3 regions of the Paenibacillus sp. FSL R7-0272 genome follow, and region 1 is predicted to be linked to each of the others. Evidence: riboswitches for the same ligand, from Rfam matches in the RefSeq annotation. Region 1 holds a riboswitch; each other region holds the start of a gene.
What was found. A riboswitch is a leader RNA that binds a small molecule or an ion and turns the genes downstream of it on or off. The one in region 1 is predicted to bind S-adenosylmethionine.
Positions count from the first base shown of each region.

Region 2: another riboswitch for S-adenosylmethionine. It lies ahead of metA (homoserine O-succinyltransferase); the one in region 1 lies ahead of mmuP (S-methylmethionine permease).
Region 3: another riboswitch for S-adenosylmethionine. It lies ahead of MKY23_RS23170 (methionine ABC transporter ATP-binding protein); the one in region 1 lies ahead of mmuP (S-methylmethionine permease).

Region 1 is NZ_CP150221.1:5,528,815-5,536,192, reverse strand. Features, by position in the region: gene MKY23_RS24465 (spore germination protein) at 1-1,482, shown strand, start outside; gene MKY23_RS24460 (GerAB/ArcD/ProY family transporter) at 1,573-2,673, shown strand; gene MKY23_RS24455 (Ger(x)C family spore germination protein) at 2,670-3,869, shown strand; SAM riboswitch class I at 4,016-4,117, shown strand; gene mmuP (S-methylmethionine permease) at 4,210-5,604, shown strand; gene mmuM (homocysteine S-methyltransferase) at 5,601-6,677, shown strand; gene MKY23_RS24440 (transcriptional regulator) at 7,094-7,378, shown strand, end outside.
Region 2 is NZ_CP150221.1:1,932,353-1,939,730, reverse strand. Features, by position in the region: gene MKY23_RS08745 (aminotransferase class I/II-fold pyridoxal phosphate-dependent enzyme) at 1-501, opposite strand, end outside; gene MKY23_RS08740 (aminotransferase class I/II-fold pyridoxal phosphate-dependent enzyme) at 498-1,682, opposite strand; gene metA (homoserine O-succinyltransferase) at 1,707-2,624, opposite strand; SAM riboswitch class I at 2,751-2,875, opposite strand; gene corA (magnesium/cobalt transporter CorA) at 3,334-4,269, shown strand; gene MKY23_RS08725 (HRDC domain-containing protein) at 4,379-5,380, opposite strand; gene MKY23_RS08720 (ROK family protein) at 5,570-6,448, opposite strand; gene MKY23_RS08715 (MOSC domain-containing protein) at 6,526-7,212, opposite strand; gene MKY23_RS08710 (phosphodiester glycosidase family protein) at 7,240-7,378, opposite strand, start outside.
Region 3 is NZ_CP150221.1:5,252,807-5,260,184, reverse strand. Features, by position in the region: gene MKY23_RS23180 (heme A synthase) at 1-723, shown strand, start outside; gene MKY23_RS23175 (Cthe_2314 family HEPN domain-containing protein) at 988-1,707, shown strand; SAM riboswitch class I at 1,879-2,018, shown strand; gene MKY23_RS23170 (methionine ABC transporter ATP-binding protein) at 2,140-3,174, shown strand; gene MKY23_RS23165 (methionine ABC transporter permease) at 3,174-3,833, shown strand; gene MKY23_RS23160 (MetQ/NlpA family ABC transporter substrate-binding protein) at 3,874-4,710, shown strand; gene MKY23_RS23155 (DUF2167 domain-containing protein) at 4,786-5,646, opposite strand; gene MKY23_RS23150 (SDR family oxidoreductase) at 5,895-6,659, shown strand; gene MKY23_RS23145 (NifU family protein) at 6,735-6,980, opposite strand; gene MKY23_RS23140 (YuzB family protein) at 7,061-7,315, shown strand; gene MKY23_RS23135 (NAD(P)/FAD-dependent oxidoreductase) at 7,312-7,378, opposite strand, start outside.

The DNA of each region.
Region 1 (7,378 bases):
TTAACCGGAATATACACGACAGATTTGATTACGGTTCGAGAGACCTTTGGCAAGAATGCAGATGTACATATTCGAGAGTTCACCATTCGAGGAACGAACACGAGAGTGGCGATCCTGTATACCGAAGGACTTACAGATACAGATCTAATTGACAGCTATTTAATCAAACCTTTAATGATTGAGGGTATACCTGAACTCAAACAGGAAAGTTTTCTTCATCCGGAACAGGCAGACTTCCTGTCCACGTATCTGAAAACTCAAATTCTTCCCGTCAGCGAGATTCAGGAGACACAATCTCTACAGGAGCTTGCAACAGGTGTATTGGTAGGGAAAAACGGTTTGTTGGTGGATGGTCTTCCGGGAGCTATGCTGATCGGAACGTCCAGATTAAAGACGCGCGGAGTGGATGAACCCTTATCTGAGGGTCTGCTACGCGGACCGCGTATCGGTTTTACAGAGGAGCTTAGTGATAACACGGGCATTTTACGACGTTATGGAAGCGATCAGAGTTTGTTTATTGAAAAGCTTGAAGTGGGCAGTCGGATCAAAAAATACTTGGCTATTGCTTATATTCAGGATATTGCCGATCCTAAACTCGTAACCGAGGTTATAAAACGTGTGAAAAGTATTGATATGGACACGATGCTGGAGTCCGGTTACGTAGAACAACTGATTGAAGATGATGCCTTGAGTCCTTTCCAGCAGATTCTGAATACGGAAAGACCTGACCGCGTTATTGGTGCTTTATTAGAAGGGCGTGTAGCTATTTTGCTGGACGGAACTCCGTTTGTTCTGGTCGTGCCGGTGACGTTCAGTATGTTGCTTCAATCTCCAGAAGACTACTATGAACGCTGGATTCCAAGTACGTTCCTTCGAATTCTGCGTTTTATGTCGGCTATGTTAGCCCTGCTTGCCCCGGCGCTTTATATCTCTTTCATTTCGTTCCATCCAGGTCTGATTCCAACGAAACTGGTGCTAACGATTATTGAAACCCGTTCGGGTGTACCCTTTCCTTCGATTATCGAGGCTTTAATTATGGAGCTATCCATCGAGATTCTGAGGGAAGCGGGGATTCGTCTCCCGAAACCTATCGGACCTGCGATGGGGATCGTTGGGGGTCTGATCATCGGTCAGGCAGCAGTACAGGCAGGCATTATCAGTCAGTTTCTGGTTATTGTCGTGGCGGTTACAGCGATTTCTTCCTTCACTATTCCCGTATATAGTGCAGGGCTGACCTTGCGATTATTGCGCTTTGCCGCGATGTTTAGTGCCGCTGTAATGGGATTGTATGGTGTGGTCATGTTCTTCTTGCTGATGTGCACACATCTGGCTCGACTATCTAGTTTCGGAGTCCCTTACATCGCGCCAGCGGTTCCGTACCACTTGAGTGATTGGAAGGATTTTGTCATCCGTGCCCCGCTGAATATGATGAGAAGACGTCCAGACATGATGAATCCGACCGATGAAGATCGTAAGAAATAACGTTGATCGAAATGAAGTTTCGTGCCAAACAGTTCTGTACAGTTCAGTTTAGCCTCGTATAATCCGCTGATGGTCTGGAGGTGCTAAGAAGTGAATGACTCCCAAGTAAAAATAAGCACGACACAAGCCGTGGTCATTATCGTCAATTATATGCTGGGTGCAGGCATATTAACATTGCCTCGGACAACAAGCAAAGCGGTTGGTACACCGGACGTCTGGATTTCGATTATCCTATCCGGGTTGATTATCACGGGTGTAGGAATTATTCTGGTGACTTTGTGTCGACGATTCCCGGAAAAGACCGTTTTCCAATTCACCCGTGAGATTACGGGACGTTGGGTAGCTTACATACTCGGCTGTGCCAACATTCTTTATTTTATGGTGATTGCCGCCTTCGAAATTCGGGTGATGGCAGACGTGACCGGAATGTATTTGCTGGAGCGTACACCTACCTGGGCCATAGTGATGGTGTTTATGTGGATTGGAATCTATCTTATTTCCGGCGGACTTCCAGTTATCTTGCGTGTGTTTGAGGTCATTTTGCCGATTACCTTGGTCATTTTTGTAATGGAAATATTGCTGAGTAATCAACTGTTTGAGATCAGTAATCTGAGACCGGTTCTCGGGGAGGGAATTTTACCTGTGATCAAAGGGTTGAAGCCTTCTTTGTTATCATACACAGGTTATGAAGTAATGCTGGTCATTACGGCATATATGCAAAATCCGAAGAAAAGCAACAAGGCCATGACTTGGGGGCTGGGCATATCTACATCGATTTATTTGATCACGGTCGTTATGGTCGTTGGCAGTTTATCGCTCGATGGAATTAAAACGAGAACCTGGCCAACACTCGATCTGGTTCGAAGTTTTGAGATTCAGGGTTTGATCTTTGAGCGCTTCGAATCGTTATTGCTGGTTATCTGGATTTTGCAGATTTTCTCTACGTTTGCGATCACCCATTACTGCGCTTCTGTAGGGATTCGTGATCTATTTAAAGCGAAAAAGATGCGGACCATTATGTACTGCCTTCTACCGTTTATTTATTTGGCAGCCATGATTCCCAAAAATGTATATGAAACATTTGCACTAGGTGACATGCTGGGCAATGCGTCTGTCGTTTTGTTTGCCATTATGCCTTTGGTATTGTTACTGTTGAGTATTATTCGAAAAAAGGGAGGTAAGCACGCATGATTCCATTCCGGTGGCTGCGTATCATCTCTGCGTTACTGATTCTCGGTCTGATCTCCGGGTGCTGGAGCAGCCGGGAAATTGAAGATTTGAGCCTGTATGTGGGTCTCGGTATTGATGTTGGCCAGGAAACCAAATTTGAGAAAACAATAGCAGCCCAAGGAGGGGGCTATCCAAAAGAAGAAAATGTCACCGCAACAGTGCAGATTGCCCCTGGAAAGTCGAGCAGTCAGCAGAGCGAACAGGGTGGTTCACCTTCTTCTGGTAAATCTTCTTACTCCAATGAACAGCTTACCGGGGATTCCTTGCTCCAGATTTTTCGCCAGTTTGCCCTGCGCCGGGATCGCCCGCTCATTGGGCATCATCTGAAAGTGATCGTGATATCTAAGGATATTGCTAAAAAGTATGGGCTGACACAACTCCTTGATTTTGTGCTGCGAGATAACGATATTCGCCCCAATTGTCTTGTACTAATCAGCCATCACCGTGCGCTTGATGTACTCACTTCTAGAGATCCTTCTCGAATTCCAGCTTTTTATCTTACGGGAATCACAAATAACTCGTATATATCCAATAAGATAATGGAGCCGGTTTCCCTTGCCAAACTGGATGCAGAGATGCAGTCTGGGTCTAGCTTTTTGCTTCAAAACGTGTTAAATGCAGATGGTGAGGACAAGTTTTCAGGGGGCAGCATTTTCAAAGCCAAAACAACGAAATTTATTGGTGAACTTAGCCAAACGGATCTGGAGGCATTATCCTGGATTAAGCCGAAGGAGCGAGGCGGTGTCATTAAAACATACAGTAAAGAAGGTTTCACTGTCCTCTATGAAATTAAGAAAAAGACCACAAAAATTATTCCAAAGGTGGTTCGCGGAGATATTTCGTTCCATGTGAAGGCAGAGTCCGAAGGTTGGTTAATGGAGGACTGGCGTGCGCCTGAAAAAGAAGAGAAGGGAGCTTATCTGAAAGAACTGGAGAAGGATTTTGCTAAAATCGTAGATCAACAGATCGATCAAATGCTCTATAAACTCCAGCATACGTATAAAGCTGACGTTGCCGGTTTTCGGGATAGCCTCCGAATCCATTATCCTAAAACGTGGAAAAAGGTAAAAGATAACTGGGATGAAGTGTTTGCAACAGTACCTATTACGTATGAGATTAAAACGAGTATTATAAATCCGGGTTCCTCTACAGAGTAGCTCTTTACTCCCCGTTCGCAAAAACTTTATATGTTAATGTGTTAATTTCAGCACAAGAATATGGAAAGCTCTGCTTGGGTCGGTTATCGTGTTTATTTAAATGTTGACACATCAGGCAGCAGTCGATATAGTTATACAAAATCATTTTCTTATCCAGAGAGGTGGAGGGACTGGCCCTTAGAAACCTCAGCAACAGATCTGAAGGATACTGTGCTAATTCCAGCGGGTGAAAGCCTGATAGATAGGAGCGTTTGTTTTTATTTGTCAGTTACGGCGCACTCTTCAGGAAAGAGTGGGTCTTTTTTGTTTGTTCTGGATGAAGAAGCAGGGAGCAGGTTATATGGAGAATAGTAACGATAAAGGCCAATTTCAGCGAAAAATGCAAACGAGGCATGTAGTTATGCTCTCTCTTGGTGGCGTCATAGGAACAGGACTGTTCCTTAGCTCAGGGTATACCATTCAACAAGCCGGACCACTGGGTACGATTCTTTCTTATCTGATTGGCGCTTTGGTGGTGTACCTGGTGATGCTCTGTCTTGGCGAACTGTCTGTTCATATGCCGGAGACGGGTGCATTCCATAGTTATGCAGCCAAATATATTGGACCCGCTACAGGATACACAGTGGCCTGGCTGTACTGGCTTACTTGGACCGTAGCGCTCGGATCAGAATTTACAGCCGCAGGACTGCTTATGCAACGCTGGTTTCCGTCCGTGAACGTCTGGATCTGGAGTGCGTTGTTTGCGCTGATGATCTTCCTGTTTAATGCATTCACCGTAAAGCTTTTTGCCGAATCCGAATTTTGGTTCTCCTTGGTGAAAGTGATGACGATTGTCATCTTTATTATTCTTGGTGGTGCTGCCATGTTTGGTATTATTCCGATGGCAAATGCTGAACCGGCTCCGTTCTTTTCCAACATTACAGCGTCTGGGTGGTTCCCATACGGGGCAACTGCGATCCTGATGACAATGCTGGCTGTCAATTTTGCTTTCTCAGGCACGGAGCTGATTGGTATTGCCGCAGGCGAAACGGAAAATCCGGAAAAAACCATTCCGAAAGCCATTCACACCACGCTGTGGCGTTTGATTATTTTCTTCATTGGCACGATCATTATTCTGTCAGCATTGCTTCCGATGTCAGATGCAAGTGTGCTGGAGAGTCCGTTCGTTGCTGTCATGGAGCGGGTCGGTGTTCCGTATGCCGCCGACATCATGAACTTTGTTATTTTAACGGCGATTCTGTCCGCTGCGAACTCGGGACTGTATGCATCATCACGGATGCTATGGTCATTGGCGGATAAAAAGACGATCTCTCCATGGTTTGCGCGCCTGACGAAACGCGGAGTACCTTTCAATGCGCTTGTGCTCAGCATGGCTGGTGGTGCACTGGCTTTATTGTCCAGCATCATTGCGCCGGGAACCGTCTATATTACGCTTGTTTCAATCTCAGGTCTTGCTGTGGTAGTTGTCTGGATGAGCATCAGCGTGTCTCAATACATGTTCCGTAGACAGTATCTGCGGGAGGGACATGACGTGAAGGACCTGGTTTACCGAACGCCGCTGTATCCATTTGTGCCTATCGTTTCATTTGTATTGTGCCTCGCATCCTGCATAGGTATCGCTTTTGACCCAACACAGCGGATTGCTTTATACTGTGGTATTCCATTCATTATTTTGTGTTATATCGTGTATTATTGGACGGATCGTACGAAAAAGAAAAGAGGGCTGACTTCATGACACAACGTGAGCAAACGAATGATGTAAATGTGGTTCAACGTATTCTGGACGAGTATCCAATCATGATTCTGGATGGGGCACTGGCGACGGAACTGGAACAGCATGGCTGTGATCTGGATGACCCGCTCTGGTCTGCACGTGTGTTGCTGGAGAACCCGGATGTTATCGTGAACGTGCATGCTGATTATTTCCGAGCAGGGGCAGATTGTGCAATTACCTCCAGTTATCAGGCAACAGTGGAGGGCTTCCGCAAGCGTGGAATCGGAGAAGAGGCTGCCCTGGATCTGATTCGAAAAACAGTGGAACTGGCGGCGAAGGCCAGAGATGATGTATGGGCAGAAGTGCAGGAAGCCACAGTAGTTGAAGGTTCAACAGGACAGCTTGTAGACGTTTCTTCGGGACGAGCCGAGAACGTGGGGAACGAGCAGAGTGAATATCGTACTGGTGAACACACTAATGGCGAGAAGTTGCGTCGTCCGCGACCTGTCGTTGCTGGTTCTGTCGGCCCGTACGGTGCCTATCTGGCAGATGGTTCGGAATATGTGGGACATTACGGCGTATCCGATGAGACACTTGCCGCATTTCACCGACCTCGCATGGCTGCGCTGATTGAAGCAGGAGCTGATATTCTGGCGTTCGAGACGATTCCTTCGTTGCAGGAGGCTCGTGTTCTTGTCGAATTGCTTAAGGAGTTTCCAGAGGCTTATGCGTGGCTTTCTTTTTCATTAAAAGATGGGACAAGCATCAGCGAGGGAACATCGCTTGAGGTATGCGCACAGACATTCGGCTCTGAACCGCAGATTGCGGCGATCGGCCTGAACTGTGCTCCGATGGAAGTGGTCACGGAAGCCATTGGTATCCTGCGCCAAGCTTGCGATAAACCAATCATCGTGTACCCGAATTCAGGTGAAACCTACGATGCCGAGACCAAAACATGGAGTGGCCAAGGTTCCTGCGGCAGCATGAAGGACGCATCAGAACAATGGGTTGCCGCTGGTGCTCAGATTATTGGTGGATGCTGCCGGACAACACCCCATCAGATCAGCGAGCTGGCAAAGAAGTGGCGGGGTTAAAAGATTTAATGTAGGGTTATTCACGGAAAGAGTAGAAATATATTGAGATGAGAAGAGTCCCTCAACGATTGGTATAGGATCGGTGAGGGATTTCTCATTAGAAAAATAGAAAATAATGTTATTTGTTCTGATATGAATATGTAGGTTGTTCTCTTCTGATGCTTTTCTTTGTTCACTAAAGTTTTACTTCGTTCCCCCAAATTTAAAGATCCATTGTACATTGACATATAGGAGAATAGTGTGAAATTGAATTCGTTTCCATTGTAAAGGTGATGTAATAAATAGTTTTATATTAAAAGGCAAGTCATTTTTTGGAATATTCATGTTAAATACATTATGTTTTTTTTTGGAAGAGAAAATAGTACTATTAAATTGAGTACATAAAATTCAAGACCTAATCTAGGGAGAACATTAATATGAGTGAAAAGACTAGCCGTATATTTCAACTTATAAATGCCATATATGCTAAGCCAGGGATAACTGCCAGTGAACTTGCGACCAAACTCGAAGTATCCCAAAGAACGATTTACCGAGATATTAGTCAGATTTCTTTATTCACGACGTTGATGCTAGAAGATGAAGATAAACGAAACGGAGGGTATCGTTTTCTGAACGAAAATTTTTTGGATCCCATTCGTTTTAATGAAGAAGAAGAACTAGCTTTCACATTGCTTCCTTCACTACTCGAAAGGGATAAACGT
Region 2 (7,378 bases), 2.9 Mb from region 1:
AGCAATATCCGTAATCTTCAAGGTCGGATTGGAAGGTGTCTCCATGTATACGGCCTTCGTGTTAGGCTTGATTGCTGCTTTGACTTGTTCAATGTCGGTCATGTCAACAAAAGTAGTCTCAATCTGCATCCGACTTAGTATCGTTGTGAGTAGACGATATGTCCCACCGTATACATCTTCCGTTACGATTATATGATCTCCTGCGGAGAACATCATGAACACACTGGAGATTGCAGACATCCCTGACGAGTATGCAAATCCGCGTACCCCGCCCTCAAGCAACGCGATGTAATCTTCCAGAGCCTGGCGAGTCGGATTACCTGAACGGCTATAATCATGTTGCGGCGGATTAAAGATATCAAAGTGATGGAACGTGGAAGCTTGATAAATCGGTACACTTGAGGCACCTGTTGTTTTATCAATTTCATCTCCAAAGTGAAGCAGCTTGGTGTCAAACTTCAGCTCCGACGTACTGGGCTTATGGTTACTCGATTCACTCATGAGGTTACGCCTCCTTCAACTTCCTTCTGTGCTGCCAGCAATGCTTCATTCAGATCCGCGATCAAATCTTCTGCATGTTCGATGCCTACCGAGAAGCGAAGCAGACGATCGTCCACACCTACAGCGTCACGAATTTCGAGCGGAATATCCGCATGGGTTTGCACCGCAGGGTACGTCATGAGTGATTCTACACCACCGAGACTTTCTGCAAATGCAATTAATTGGATATGACGCAACAATGGCTCAACATAGCGTGCATCCTTCACTTTAAACGAGAAAATGCCTGTATTGCCGGAAGACTGCTTCCGCTGAACTTCATATCCAGGGTGATCGGACAAACCAGGGTGGAACACTTCAGCTACAGCCGGATGTTCCAAGAGGAACTTCGCAATCGTTAGGGCGTTATATTCATGACGTTCCATGCGAAGAGCCAGTGTTTTCATGCCTTTCATCAATTGATATGAATCACTCGGTGATAACACAGCTCCAATGGAATTATGAAGGAACGCCATCTCGGCAGACAAGGCCTCACCTTTGGTGATGATCAATCCAGCGAGCACATCATTATGTCCGCCCAGATATTTAGTCGCACTATGGATAATAATATCGGCGCCAAGTTCAATCGGACGCTGGAAGAATGGAGTCAGTAACGTATTATCTACAATGGTTAATAGATTGTGTTTTTTCGCCCAAGAAGCAACAGTTTGAATGTCCGTAATCATCATGAGCGGATTAGTTGGTGTCTCGATGAAAACAGCCTTCGTATTCGGCTTACGGATGTTCTCTAATGCTTCCAGATCGTTCGTATCTACATAACTTGCGGTTACACCGAACCGGGATAAAATCCGTTCCAACAGGCGATATGTACCGCCATACAGGTCAAGAGAAACGATCAGGTGATCCCCTTGGCCGAACATCGCAAAGATCGTTTGCAGTGCTGCCATGCCCGAGCTACAAGCAAAACCTGCATCACCGGACTCCAGAGCCGCTGCTGCTTCCTCTAACACTTTGCGCGTTGGGTTTGTTGTACGGATGTAATCAAACCCCGTGCTTTGTCCCAGCTTCGGGTGACGAAACGCAGTGGATTGATAGATCGGAAAGTTAACAGCACCTGTTACGGGTTCATTGATGGACCCAATTTGAGCTAAACGGCTTTCAATTTTCAACTTGTTATCTTCCATTACTGCATCCTCCTGTAATCTTGATTAGATTTGTGGGCCAATATCGTAAGGGGTTTCCTGATACACATAGTAATTGAGCCAGTTAGAGAATAATAAGTTAGCGTGTGCACGCCATGTAGCCGGAGGTATCCGAGAAGGATCGTCCTTTGGATAGTAGTACTTCGGCAGCGCGATGTCCAATCCCTTGGCAACATCACGGTCATATTCCCATTTCAATGAAAACGGATCATACTCGGCATGTCCTGTGGCAAAAATTTGCTTACCGTCCTTGGTGGCAACCAGGAATACTCCTGCTTCTTCGGACTCTGCCAAAATTTCGAGTTTATCATTTTTCTCAATATCCTCACGTCTTACCTCCGTGTGACGGGAGTGTGGAACGTTGAACACTTCATCAAATCCACGCAGTATCGGAACATGAGGTTTGTTGATCGTATGCGGGAATACGCCAAAACACTTTTCATCCAGCGGAACTTTGGGTACATCAAAATGGTGGTATAGACCTGCTTGAGAAGCCCAACATATATGCATCGTCGAAGTTACATTCGTTTTGGTCCATTCAAAGATTTCCTGAATCTCTTCCCAATAATTCACGTCCTCAAAATCCATTTGCTCTACCGGTGCACCGGTAATGATCATCCCGTCAAAACGGCGATGCTGGATTTCATCAAATGTTTTATAAAAGAGATCCAGGTATTCTTGAGATGTGTTCTTGGAAGTGTGGGATTTGGGGTGTACCAGCACAACATCCACTTGAATCGGTGTATTACCTACCAGACGAAGCAATTGCGTTTCCGTCGTTTCCTTCGTAGGCATCAGATTCAGTATGGCGATCCGGAGTGGACGAATATCCTGCTTGTATGCGGATGATTCGTCCATAACGAAAATATTCTCGCTCTCAAGTACTTCTTTGGCTGGTAATGTGTCTGGAATTTTAATTGGCATAGTGAGTTGACTCCTCCTTTTTCATGGGTCGCATCTGGTGCGAAAATCACGCTCTGAGAAGCTCTGCATATGACAAAGACCTCTCTCGGATTCCGAGAAAGGTCATATGTAAACAGATATGCGCCTCTCTCATCTCTCAGTTACAACAGCATCACAAGGATGCTTGGTCGCTGCAAGAATTAGCACCGTGCGTTATATCGCCGGTTGCCGGGTTTCATCGGGCTGGTCCCTCCACCTACTCTTGATAAGATTTCGCTGTATTCAATTTTAATTCAGATATATTAACTTTTACTTTAAAACATTACTGCCCTCACGTCAAGAACCAGTTGATTGGTTTTGAACCTAAACTCGGAACCGTTCATCATCCGTTGTCATACACTGCCTCAGAGCGTGAAATAGACACATTTTTGCGCTTGAAAGCACCCTAGACCAGCGGTATACTAGACAAGTGTTTATAAGCCCTTATGTGAGAGGTGACATATTAAATGGATGGCGACCCGAGGCCCAACTGGCAGTCGAATTCCGAACAACTGCATAGAGAATTGACATCAGCATGTCGGCAGCGGGACGTTTCTTCCGTTTGATTATAGATTGATGACGCAGTACAGTCCTGATAACAGGCTCCGCTGCCGACCGGCTGATCTGTTCTTTTGCGCCCATATTAACGATGAAATCCGCCAAGACGGCGGGTGCAGAAGGAGTAGATAACATGAAAATCCGGTTGGTTAACAACGGTGTATTTATCCCGGTGGATGACATTCAGCAAGCGCTGACTCCACCAGCAGAAGGATTCTACTGGATTGATGCGGACGTGGACGATTTGGCTGTACTTCAGCCGCTGTTCTCCATGCATGATCTGGCTGTTGAGGATTGCTTGAGTGATGAAGAACAGCGTCCGAAGATTGAAATTTATGAGAACCATTATTTTATCGTGATTAATAGCATTCGTTTCGATGATGAAGAGATCTTCCTGCGTGCAGTCAATCTCTTTCTCGGTAGACATTTTATCATTACGGTTACCAAACAAAAGATCAGCGAACTACGTACATTGAAGCCGATTCTCTGGGAACAGGAAATCAGCAGTCCAGATCGTCTTCTCTACTTGCTTGTTGACTTGATTGTGGACAATTACTTCACCGTTGGTGATCGAATTGAAGCGCGAATTGAGAAACTTGAGGAAGACATTCTGATGCATACCAAAAAGTCACATCTGAATGAGATTATCGGTCTGCGAAGCGAGATTTTGTGGCTGAAAAAAGTACTGGGACCTCAAAAAGAGGTCATTAATACACTCAACAAAAAAGATCTGCGTCTCATTGATGATCAGCTGCAAAAATATTTCAGCGACATTTACGAGAACGCCGTAAAAATATCGGAAACCTTTGAAACGTACCGCGATCTGATGGGCAACTTGCGAGAAGCCTACCAGTCCAGTATCGCTAACCGCGCGAATGAGATCATGCGTGTGTTTACCGCCATCACCACCGTGTTCATGCCTCTGACCGTTATCACCGGTATTTATGGAATGAACTTTGACAACATGCCCGAATTACACTGGAAATACGGGTATTATGCTGTTATCGGCCTGATGATTACACTCGGTCTGACGATGTTCTTTATTTTCCGTAAAAAAGACTGGATCTGAAACGACCGCTCTATCCGCTATATCATACCATTTAAAGAATAAGACGAAGCGCTCCTTCACAGGGACAACTTCGTCTTTTTTAATATCACCGCCTCACGGCGTATTTTAGCTAACCAACATTACGCTCTGTTTCAGTATGTCTTCGAAAACGGATGCGAATCATCCGTAACCGTTCATACACTTGCTCCAAGCTCCCTCCTTCAGGGCGCTCTCCTCCGTAAACTTTATGTAACACAGGCTTCAGAAATGTATCTCCTAACTCCTCATATGCATTCCATACCGCCTCTTGTTCAGTCTCAGGCATAACAGCCAGTTCTACATCCAGCAATGAATCCGTGTCATACCCTTCCAGATCCAATGTTTCGAGCAGTTCGATTAATTCACGCCGGGATAGACCAGATCGATTCACGATCTCTTCTAAGGTTTGTCCCTCTTTCATGCCTTCCAGCACGTGCTTACGCGTAATGAATTTATCCAGTTCCTGCTTGTACTTCTGCTCTTTCTGCTTATATAACCAACTTTCGTACTCTTCCTCTTGCAATACGATGTACACCCAGTCTAACGGAAAAGGTCTCGATTGTTCGATTCCACTCATCATTTCAAGCCATTCCAGCCCATATTCTGCTGCTTTGCTCTCACCAACACCCGGCAGTTGCATCAGCTCATCCATCGTATGTGGAACAAACGCACTGATCAGCCGCAACAAACGATTCGTCGCCACAAAATAAGGGGCCTTCCGATCCGAAGCCGCTTTTTGCCTGCGCCATGTGCATAAATCCTCATACAATTGCTCATTTCCGTATAATTCACTAAAACAATGCAGACGCTGGCCTGCATAACTACGTAGCTTCAGATCCTCATTTTCATTGTACAACCCATGCATCAATGGACGATACCCTTCGCTCATCTGCATGGCAAGTTGATGACGATATATGTGCATCAGCTCTTCCCACGAATGACCTTCATACCAGATCGTATCTTCCCGATCCCCTGCTTCATAACGACTCCATCCCAAGTGCCAAGTATTCTCCTCCTCGCCAATCCATAACTGGGCAATCTGTTCATGCTGATCAAACACTCTGGATAATTTGTTCATGAAAATGACTTCCATTACTTGTTCCCTCCTTTGGACGATACAGCCTGTTCGATTAACGAAGGTATTCTCTGTCTCTGTCTCCAGACAACACAAAAAAGCACCTCTCCCGCAGATCGCTGCAAGAGAGGTGCTTCCTCATTAACCGTACTATGCTGTTGCTCACATCATACCATACTGGTAAATTTCGTCAATCCCTAAATGCGTTTATTTTGACAAGGCCAGTTTCGCCAGTGCCAGCGAACCACACAAGCCAGCATTATCTCCCAGACCTGGTGGAACAACATACGCATCAATTCCAGCATGAAGTGACGGATGTTGCACATAGCCTGCCAGCAATTCCTGTAGTTTGCTACGAACCATCGGGAATAGGTGCTCCTGTTTCATCACTCCTCCGCCCATCACTATTTTCTGAGGCGAAAGAATCAGCACATAATTCATTAGAGCATGTGCAAGATAATGCGCTTCAATCTCCCAGGCTTTGTGATCTGCTGGCAATTCATAAGCAGGTTGTTCCCAGCGCTTGTTCAGGGCCGGCCCCGCCGCAAGTCCTTCCAGACAGTCTCCATGATATGGGCAAAATCCTGCATATGAATCCTCGGGATGTCTCCGCACGATAATATGGCCCATCTCGGGATGAGAAAGCCCGTGCACCATTTTTCCGCCAACGACAGCTCCTGCACCGATGCCTGTACCTACCGTAATATACAGACAGCTATCCAGCCCCTGCGCAGCTCCCCAAGTGGCTTCACCCAAAGCTGCTCCATTCACATCGGTGTCAAACGTCATCGGTACATCAAAGTGTTCTTTGAGTTTGCCAATCAAGTTGTACTGTCCCCAATGCGGCTTCGGTGTTGTCGTAATATAACCATAGGTTGGACTTCCTTCAATGGGATCAATTGGCCCGAAAGAACCTACCCCCATTGCTTCGATACCTTTGCCCTCAAAAAAAGAGATGACCTGAGCCATCGTTTCTTCCGGCGTGGTTGTAGGGAAACTAACTCGTTCCAGGACCTCTCCATGTTCTGTACCAAGGCCACATACAAATTTGGTTCCGCCTGCTTCAATCGCACCTAAAACTGTCATGTTGATCTCACTCCTACGTTGGTTTGTAATAGGAACACTGCCGTATCCATATAGCGGTTCGGACTATTCAGCAGGGCTCAGTTACGCTCAAGCTTGTTCAACCGTTTAAGCAATGTCTGTTTCCAACTATCCGAGAGAACAGGAATAGAGAGTAGAGCCTGCATCCCTTCCACGTCCTGTTTACCCTGATGCATGATCCGGTTAGCTTCAAGAATCGTCATGTATGAAGTATCTGTGCGAACTCTTTTGAAACGTGATGCAGGGCCAACCTCTCCCTCTTGCAATACTCGAAAATAAAAACCGGTATGCCCGCTTTCCTGAAAATATACAGGCAACTCCTTGTAATCATATCTTATCCCCAGCTTGAAACATGGTTGTCTCGGCTGACTGACTTGCACCTGCGCATCACCGAGTTCAAATACATCACCAATGCGAACCTCTTCCTCAGCGCATCCTGTAACGGTCAGATTCTCTCCGAATGCCCCCCACTCCAGCTTACGATCCATCAGACGCTCAATCGCAGAATAGCGACTATGATCGTATACACAAACAGCTTTATCTGGACCACCGTGGTGCACCAGATCCGCTTGAGCATCCCCTGTCATTCCAGTGAATGACAGGAAAACCGGAGCGGAGACAGGATGTTTCACAATACCACTCAACACTTCATTTTTCTGGCCAGGCAATGGCTTAGGTTGCCCTATATTAATCGCCAGAACTGCCGTGCTTGCCTCTTCTGTTATCGAATCGGGTACAGGTGTCATGCCACATCATACCTCCATGATTACTTTTTATCGAACAGAACCACCAAATACTAATGTATTACTTAACAGCCGCCCTGGAGAAGTCAGCATTTTGCCACCTGCATACATCCCAGAGGATGCACCGCCATCCAAGTTCATCGCCTGTTTAGCTCCCAGCTTTTGCATC
Region 3 (7,378 bases), 280 kb from region 1:
TCCATCGCATCTTTTGTTGCCTTCTTACGCTTTGGCAAACAGCGTCGTGATTTGCAATTGTTCTCGTTTCTAACCCTTTTATTTGTGATTATTCAGGGAATCATGGGCGCTTTCGCCGTTGTGTTCTCGCAATCTTCCGCGGTCATGGCGCTACACTTTGGGTTCGCACTCATTGCTTTTGCCAGTTCATTGATGATGGCTCTCGGGATTAGGCAAGAGGCGAGATATGGCGGTTTGGAACGTCTGAACCAGTATCCGCGCGTTAGTAAGGGATTTCGTAACCTGGTCTGGTTTTCAACCATCTATACGTACCTGGTCGTGTATACAGGGGCATTTGTAAGCCATACGAATTCGGCTGGCGGGTGTTCCGGATTCCCGCTATGTAATGGGCAGATTGTGCCTGAACTTTCTGGCGGGGTAGCTGTGGCCTTTGCCCATCGTCTGGCAGCTGTGTCACTCGTGATCGTAATCGCGATCCTAGGACATTTTGCTTACCGTAAACACCCGGACAACCGTGAGCTACGGACACTCGGTGTGTTATCCGTCGTTTTAATTCTGTTGCAAGTGGTTATCGGTATGTTCATGATGTGGACGATTAATCGCCCGGAAGTTTACATGTTTGTGGCGCTGGCACATATGCTGGATATCGCTATACTGTTCGGTATCTTGACCTATATGAGCTTCCTTGTGTACAAGCTGCACCGCCCGGTGAACCGTTTCTAAACAGCTTATGAATTTTGTGTTTAAAAAAAGTGAGTTTATTACATTGTCCTGAAGCTGCGCTGGGCCATGTTGGAAAGTCCACCATCCGGTGATGTAGATCATTGGAGAGGTGGACTTTTGTTTGATGTCGGAGGTAGCAGGGCAACCTAAATCAAGTTGTAACGATTAACCGAACGTCACATAGCGCTTTAATTCATCTTCAGCTGTTCAACAGCTGTGAAAACATATATATTTTGCATCATCAGTGGAAAGAGGAGGTCTTCTATGCTACGTACGTTACTGGGAGAAAAGCCACGAGTGAATCAAGGGAAACTGAAACAAGCCATGGATACCATGGCGTTTACACTGGAGTCTTTTGAAAAACAGATGTATGTGGATCATGATCCGAACCATGATTATCGGAAGCTGTATGTATGGACACAGGGACTAATCTCTTCGTTGGATGAACTGGAGCAAAGTTATTTTGCCGCCGCACATTTTCGTAAAAAAGTAGTTGCAGGTTCAACGCGCGATATGAGTTCTGCTGAGAAATCTGAGTATGCCCGGTACGTTTATTTTTATAAAGATGCCTTTATTCGGTGCTTCGCGATTCTGGACAAACTGGGTACAGTCTTGAATGAAGTTTTCCAACTAAATACATCCAAAACCAAAGTGCATTTCTCCTATTATACCGTTCTGAGACAATTCGAATATTATCGGGATCATCATGAGTTGGCGCAGCAATTAATTAAGATTAAGGAAGCGTACCGAGAACCGATGAGCAGATTGCGAAAGAGACGTAATATGGAGATTCATTACATGAATTCGGAAATGCAGGATGATTTGTGGCAGTTACATCAGACGTTGCGTGGCAAAGTGAAGCTGGAGGATCTGGATCAGCATCTTCTCGAGATGCAGCAAGGTGTAGATATGGTCTGTGAAACACTGAATATGGCCTATCGATACATCAATCGAATCTGGCGTAAACAGATTTTGAAACATTAGGTATAGCAATGATTTTAAATAATACCATTTGACAAATCGGAATACTTTGATTATACTGAGTTCCAGATCGAATCTTACATGGAATCGTGTCTTCAATACAGCATTTGATGCAGTTCGGTCATTATACATGACGAACTACATGAAACTATATAATCCTACAACTTTATATTTCTCTTATCGAGAGTGGCGGAGGGACAGGCCCGATGAAGCCCGGCAACCGATCAACGATGATGGCATGAATAGTTATCCTTGTTGATGTTAGGTGCTAATTCCTACAGAATCATGTTGTACATGATTTTGGCAGATGAGAAGGTCATTTCACGTGAAGAGCCATCTTTGTATCTGCAAAGGGCTCTTTTTTTGCGTAGAACGGGGAGTTTTCCCTTCCTTCGGGTAAAGATATATGTAGGTGATGGGGAAGGAGCAGTATTAGTGATTGAATTGGTTGGGTTAACCAAAACATATGGCATACGTGCCAAAACAACGACGGCGTTGTCACACCTTGATCTGAAGATTCAGAAGGGTGAGATTTTTGGAGTTATTGGTCACTCAGGTGCAGGGAAAAGTACTTTGATCCGTTGTATCAATTTACTTGAGCGCCCGACAGAAGGTAAGGTTTGGGTCGATGGTATTAACCTGACCGAGCTGAGCAAAAGTGAACTACAGCAGCAAAGACGCAAGATTGGTATGATCTTTCAGCATTTTAATCTGCTGTCTTCTGCAACGGTATACGACAATGTGGCTTTCCCTTTAAAACTGGTCAACACACCTAAGGATGCGATTGATCGCAAGGTGAAGGAAATGCTCGCTCTGGTTGGTCTGGAGCAACATAGCAGTAAATATCCGGCTCAGTTGTCCGGTGGACAGAAGCAACGGGTAGGGATAGCGAGAGCTCTGGCAAGTGACCCGAGTGTACTTCTCTGTGATGAGGCAACTTCGGCACTTGATCCGCAAACCACCAATTCGATTCTGAAGTTATTGCTGGATATTAATGAAAAGTATAATCTGACCATTGTGCTGATTACACACGAGATGCATGTCATTCAGAACATCTGCGACCGGGTAGCCGTTATCCATCAAGGTGGCATCGTGGAGCAAGGCCCAGTGACGGAAGTGTTCCTGAAACCGCAACATGCGATCACGCGGGATTTTGTCTCACGTGACAGCGAAGGTGGACTGGCACTGGAGGAAACGGTTATGGCAAATGCAGGGACGGAGTTGCCAGCAGGTGTTTCTTCCAAGTTAGTGAAGGTTTCATTTCTTGGAGATAAAACCTATGAGGCGATTCTGTCGAGAACAGTTCGCAAAACAGGTGTGGATTTCGCTATTCTGCAAGGTACAATCTCTACAATCAAGCAGGTTCCTTATGGTCAACTGACGGTACGTTTTGAAGGTGACTTCGCTGCGATTGAACAGACCTTGTCTGAACTAACCGCAGAAGGACTTGATGTGGAGGTGCTCCGATAATGGATTTTTCCAAAGTACGCTGGGAAGAGGTCGGTACGGCCTCCATTGAAACATTGCAGATTCTTGCTGTATCCGGTTTGTTTACTGTTCTCTTGGGTTTGCCGCTTGGTGTCATTCTGTTTATGACAGGCAGATCGGTTTCACCTAGTTCAAAGCTAACCTACATCATATTATCAGTTATTGTTAATATTTTACGTTCGGTACCTTTCATCATATTAATTGTTGCTCTTATTCCGTTTACGCGTACGCTGGTGGGCACCGCTACAGGTGTGCTTGGTGTCATTCCACCGCTGGTTATCTCGGCTGCTCCGTATTTTGCACGTCTGGTGGAGAATACTTTACGTGAAGTGGACCGCGGCGTCATTGAAGCAGCTCAGGCAATGGGGGCATCTACAGCTCAGATCGTAAGACGGGTGTTGTTACCTGAGGCTTTACCTGGCTTGCTTGCCGGAATTACAATTACCATCGTTACGTTGGTGTCCTATACGGCCATGGCGGGTATGGTCGGCGGTGGAGGTCTGGGTACACTGGCCATTAACTATGGATACTATCGATATCAGAATGAGATCATGATTATTTCTGTTGTATCCATGATTATACTGGTTCAGCTCTTGCAGATGATTGGCGATCGTCTGGTCATTTATTTCACCCGGAAATAACAGATAGATTGAAAAATAAAAATGCGAAGGGGTTTTACAGATGAAAAAATGGTCTATTATTTTACTCAGCTTGATGATGATTGCCGTGCTCGCAGCTTGCGGCAACAACAAGAAATCCGACAGTGGTGCGGATAACGCAGCAGGTGCTCCGCGTACCGTTGAATTGAAAGTCGGTGCTTCTCCTACACCACATGCTGAAATTCTGGAAAGCATCAAACCTGAACTTGAAGCACAAGGCATTCGTTTGCAAGTGGTGACGTTTAACGACTATGTGCAACCTAACCAACAGCTGGCAGATAAGAAACTGGACGCAAACTTTTTCCAGCATCAGCCTTACCTTGATACAGAGAACAAAGAGCGCGGATTCAACCTTGTTGCTGTGACTCCAGTCCATGTTGAGCCTTTCGGTGGTTACTCCAAAAAGATTAAATCCCTGGATGAACTGAAAGATGGCGCTAAAGTGGCTATTCCAAACGACCCATCGAATGGTGGACGTGCACTCTTGTTGCTTGCGAAAAAAGGTCTGATCACCCTCAAAGATGATACAAACATCGCATCCACTAAACAGGACATTACGGCGAATCCGAAAAACCTGGAAATCATCGAACTGGATGCAGCTATGATGCCTCGTCAGCTGGATGAAGCTGATCTGGTATTTATCAACGCAAACTATGCGCTGGAAGCAAACCTCAATCCTTCTAAAGATGCATTGTTGATCGAAGATTTGCAAGGCAATCCATATGCTAACATTCTCGTGTCCCGTGAAGATAACAAAGATGCGGATGCTATCAAAAAACTGGCAGAAGCTCTCCACTCCGAAACGGTGAAAAAATTCATCAAAGAACGTTACCAAGGTGCAGTTGAACCTGCATTTTAAGTTGTTAAAGCGAGCGCATGATCTTAAATAGCTGAAAGCCCCGCACGATCTCTTAAAGAGGCCTGCGGGGCTTTACTATTTCTGAGTTCTGGGCTTCCGCCGAAGTTTTATGAAGATGAATGCAGCAACACACGCAGTAACAATGAAGATCATGCCTTTTTTGATTAGAGTCTGCCGTTCCTCTTTCTTGGTAGCGGCTATGCCATCACCGCCCGGAATAAGATGTATGAGACCAAGCTCTGATTTTTTATCAAGGGAAGCATTATATTCCTGGTATGTATGACCGTTTTTGATTTTAATATTTTGGAGTACCATTTCTTCAAACTGTTTTCGACTTTCTTCAAAATAATAACTTGGAGTTACAAGTATGACGCTAATATACCCTTCACGTGTTAACAAGTTTACTTTATAATATACGACTCCTCCCTGTAAAGGATCTCGCAAACCTATGGAATAGCGTAATTGATGTTTACTTTCTTCATACACAGGCTCAACATCCCAACGTAGCACGGAGGATTGATTTTCTGAGCTCGCTTTCTCATGCTGTCCTTCAGGACTCTGCTTGTAACTTTCCAGGAGTTCATCGGCATCTAATTCATTTTTGTCATGATCGTTGACATTTCCTATGTCGTGGTATTCAAAAATGACGTTCCAATACAACTGCATGTTCATGTTATAAAGAGAGCCAATTTCAGTACCGTTCGGAGGAGGAGGATTTTCTTTCATAAACCTCTTGGTATTTTCTTTATCAAAAAAAGCAAGATTTTCCGGTACGTTTAGTGAAGCTATATCCTCCAAAGATACTGTTGTAGGGCCACTCTGCCATTCAAATCCATCGGCTGAACCAAAATTTTCTGCAGCAACTTTCATGGTCGAGAATGGAAGCGAGGTAAGGAGAAGCAAGGTGAAGACGAAGGGGATACACAACTTTTTCATTTCATTAATCCTTTCAGACGATGTAAGCAGCAATTTACACCTTAGTATGTCATGCCGTTATTATCATAAGGCACAATGACCTACTGAGATTATCATAGCAATTGAATTTAGATCAAGGCATTTCTGGATATGAAGGTATATTTGCACAGTAAAACAACTGGAACAGATTGTGAAGAGCTACAAGTTGTGAGAGGCGGATAAATCTTTTATACTGGATAAGTGACTGCTCTTTGAAGAGGGGGATGAACGTGAAGGGAAAGATTGCCCTCATAACGGGAAGTGCCAAAGGTCTTGGTAAAATGACAGCCCTCAGTCTGGCGGATCAGGGATGCCACATTGCCCTTAATTATGTGCATAGCAGAACAGAAGCCGAATCGTTGCAAGCTCAGATAATCGCCAAAGGGGTGCGCTGCATTGCCGTTCAGGCGGATATATCCAAAGTAGAAGAGATGCACACACTCGTTACAGAGGTACAGACACAGCTGGGTCATGTAGACATTCTGGTGAATAATGCTGGTCCATTTGTACGAGAGCGTCGGGTGTTCGCAGATTATTCTGAAGCAGAGGTACAGATGTTAGTGCAGGGCAACCTGCTCGGGCCAATGATTCTGGATCAGCTTGTTTTGCCGGAAATGCGCCGCAAGCAGTGGGGACGTATTATTCATTTTGGCTTCAGTCACGCGGGTGAAGCAAGATCCTGGCCTCATCGTGCCGTATATGCTGCTGCCAAGGTAGGTCTGGTTTCGTTTACCAAGACTCTTGCTGTTGAAGAGGCACCTTATGGGATTACGGTCAATATGGTATGCCCTGGAGATATTCGTGGTGCAAACAAAGAGAAAATGATTGATGAGATTGCGGGCATAACTGATAAAGAAACACCAAGAGGTCGGCCTGGCAGTGGAGAAGATATTGCGCGAGTGATCACGTACCTGTGCTTAGATCATTCGGATTTTATAACAGGCAACATTATGGATGTATCTGGAGGACTTGATCCGATCCGGCCTACCATCTGATGGAATTACAAAAAAAGAGCCTCTCGCTTCTTGCGAAGCGAAAGGCTCTCTGAGGTTTATTTCGTGAAGGATTGATTAGAATACTTGTACAACTTCTTGTACACCCTCAACTTCTTCAAGAAGGGCGCGTTCAATCCCGGCTTTTAAGGTAATGGTGGAGCTTGGGCAACTGCCGCAGGCACCGACCAGTTTCAGCTTAATGATGCCGTCCTCCACGTCGACCAGTTCCACGTCACCGCCATCGCGTTGCAGGAACGGACGAAGTTTATCAAGCACATCAGATACCTCATCATACATGGTGCTTTGTGCGTTTTCGCTCATATTGTTCAACTCCTTTCCTTCCTATATTATATTACAAATGACCATAAATTAAAATGGTCAAACAAAGCAGGTGAACTGAAATGAGACCAATTATTGAATTTTGTGCTAACAATATGCATTTTGGCACGGATGAAGTCATGGATCAACTGGATGAAAATCCGGACTATGACGTGATCGAATACGGCTGTCTGACCAATTGCGGTCAATGTTATATGACACCTTTTGCCCTAGTCAATGGTGAAGTCGTAACCACAGATAAAGTAGAAGATCTATATAACGCCATTCTAGCCAAAATTGCCGAAGCGGATGCCTGGGACGCGCTGGATCTCGATTAACCGAGATGGCGTTTCGACATCCAGAGCACGCCGCTTTTCAAAATACGAGGCACTCGTCCCATC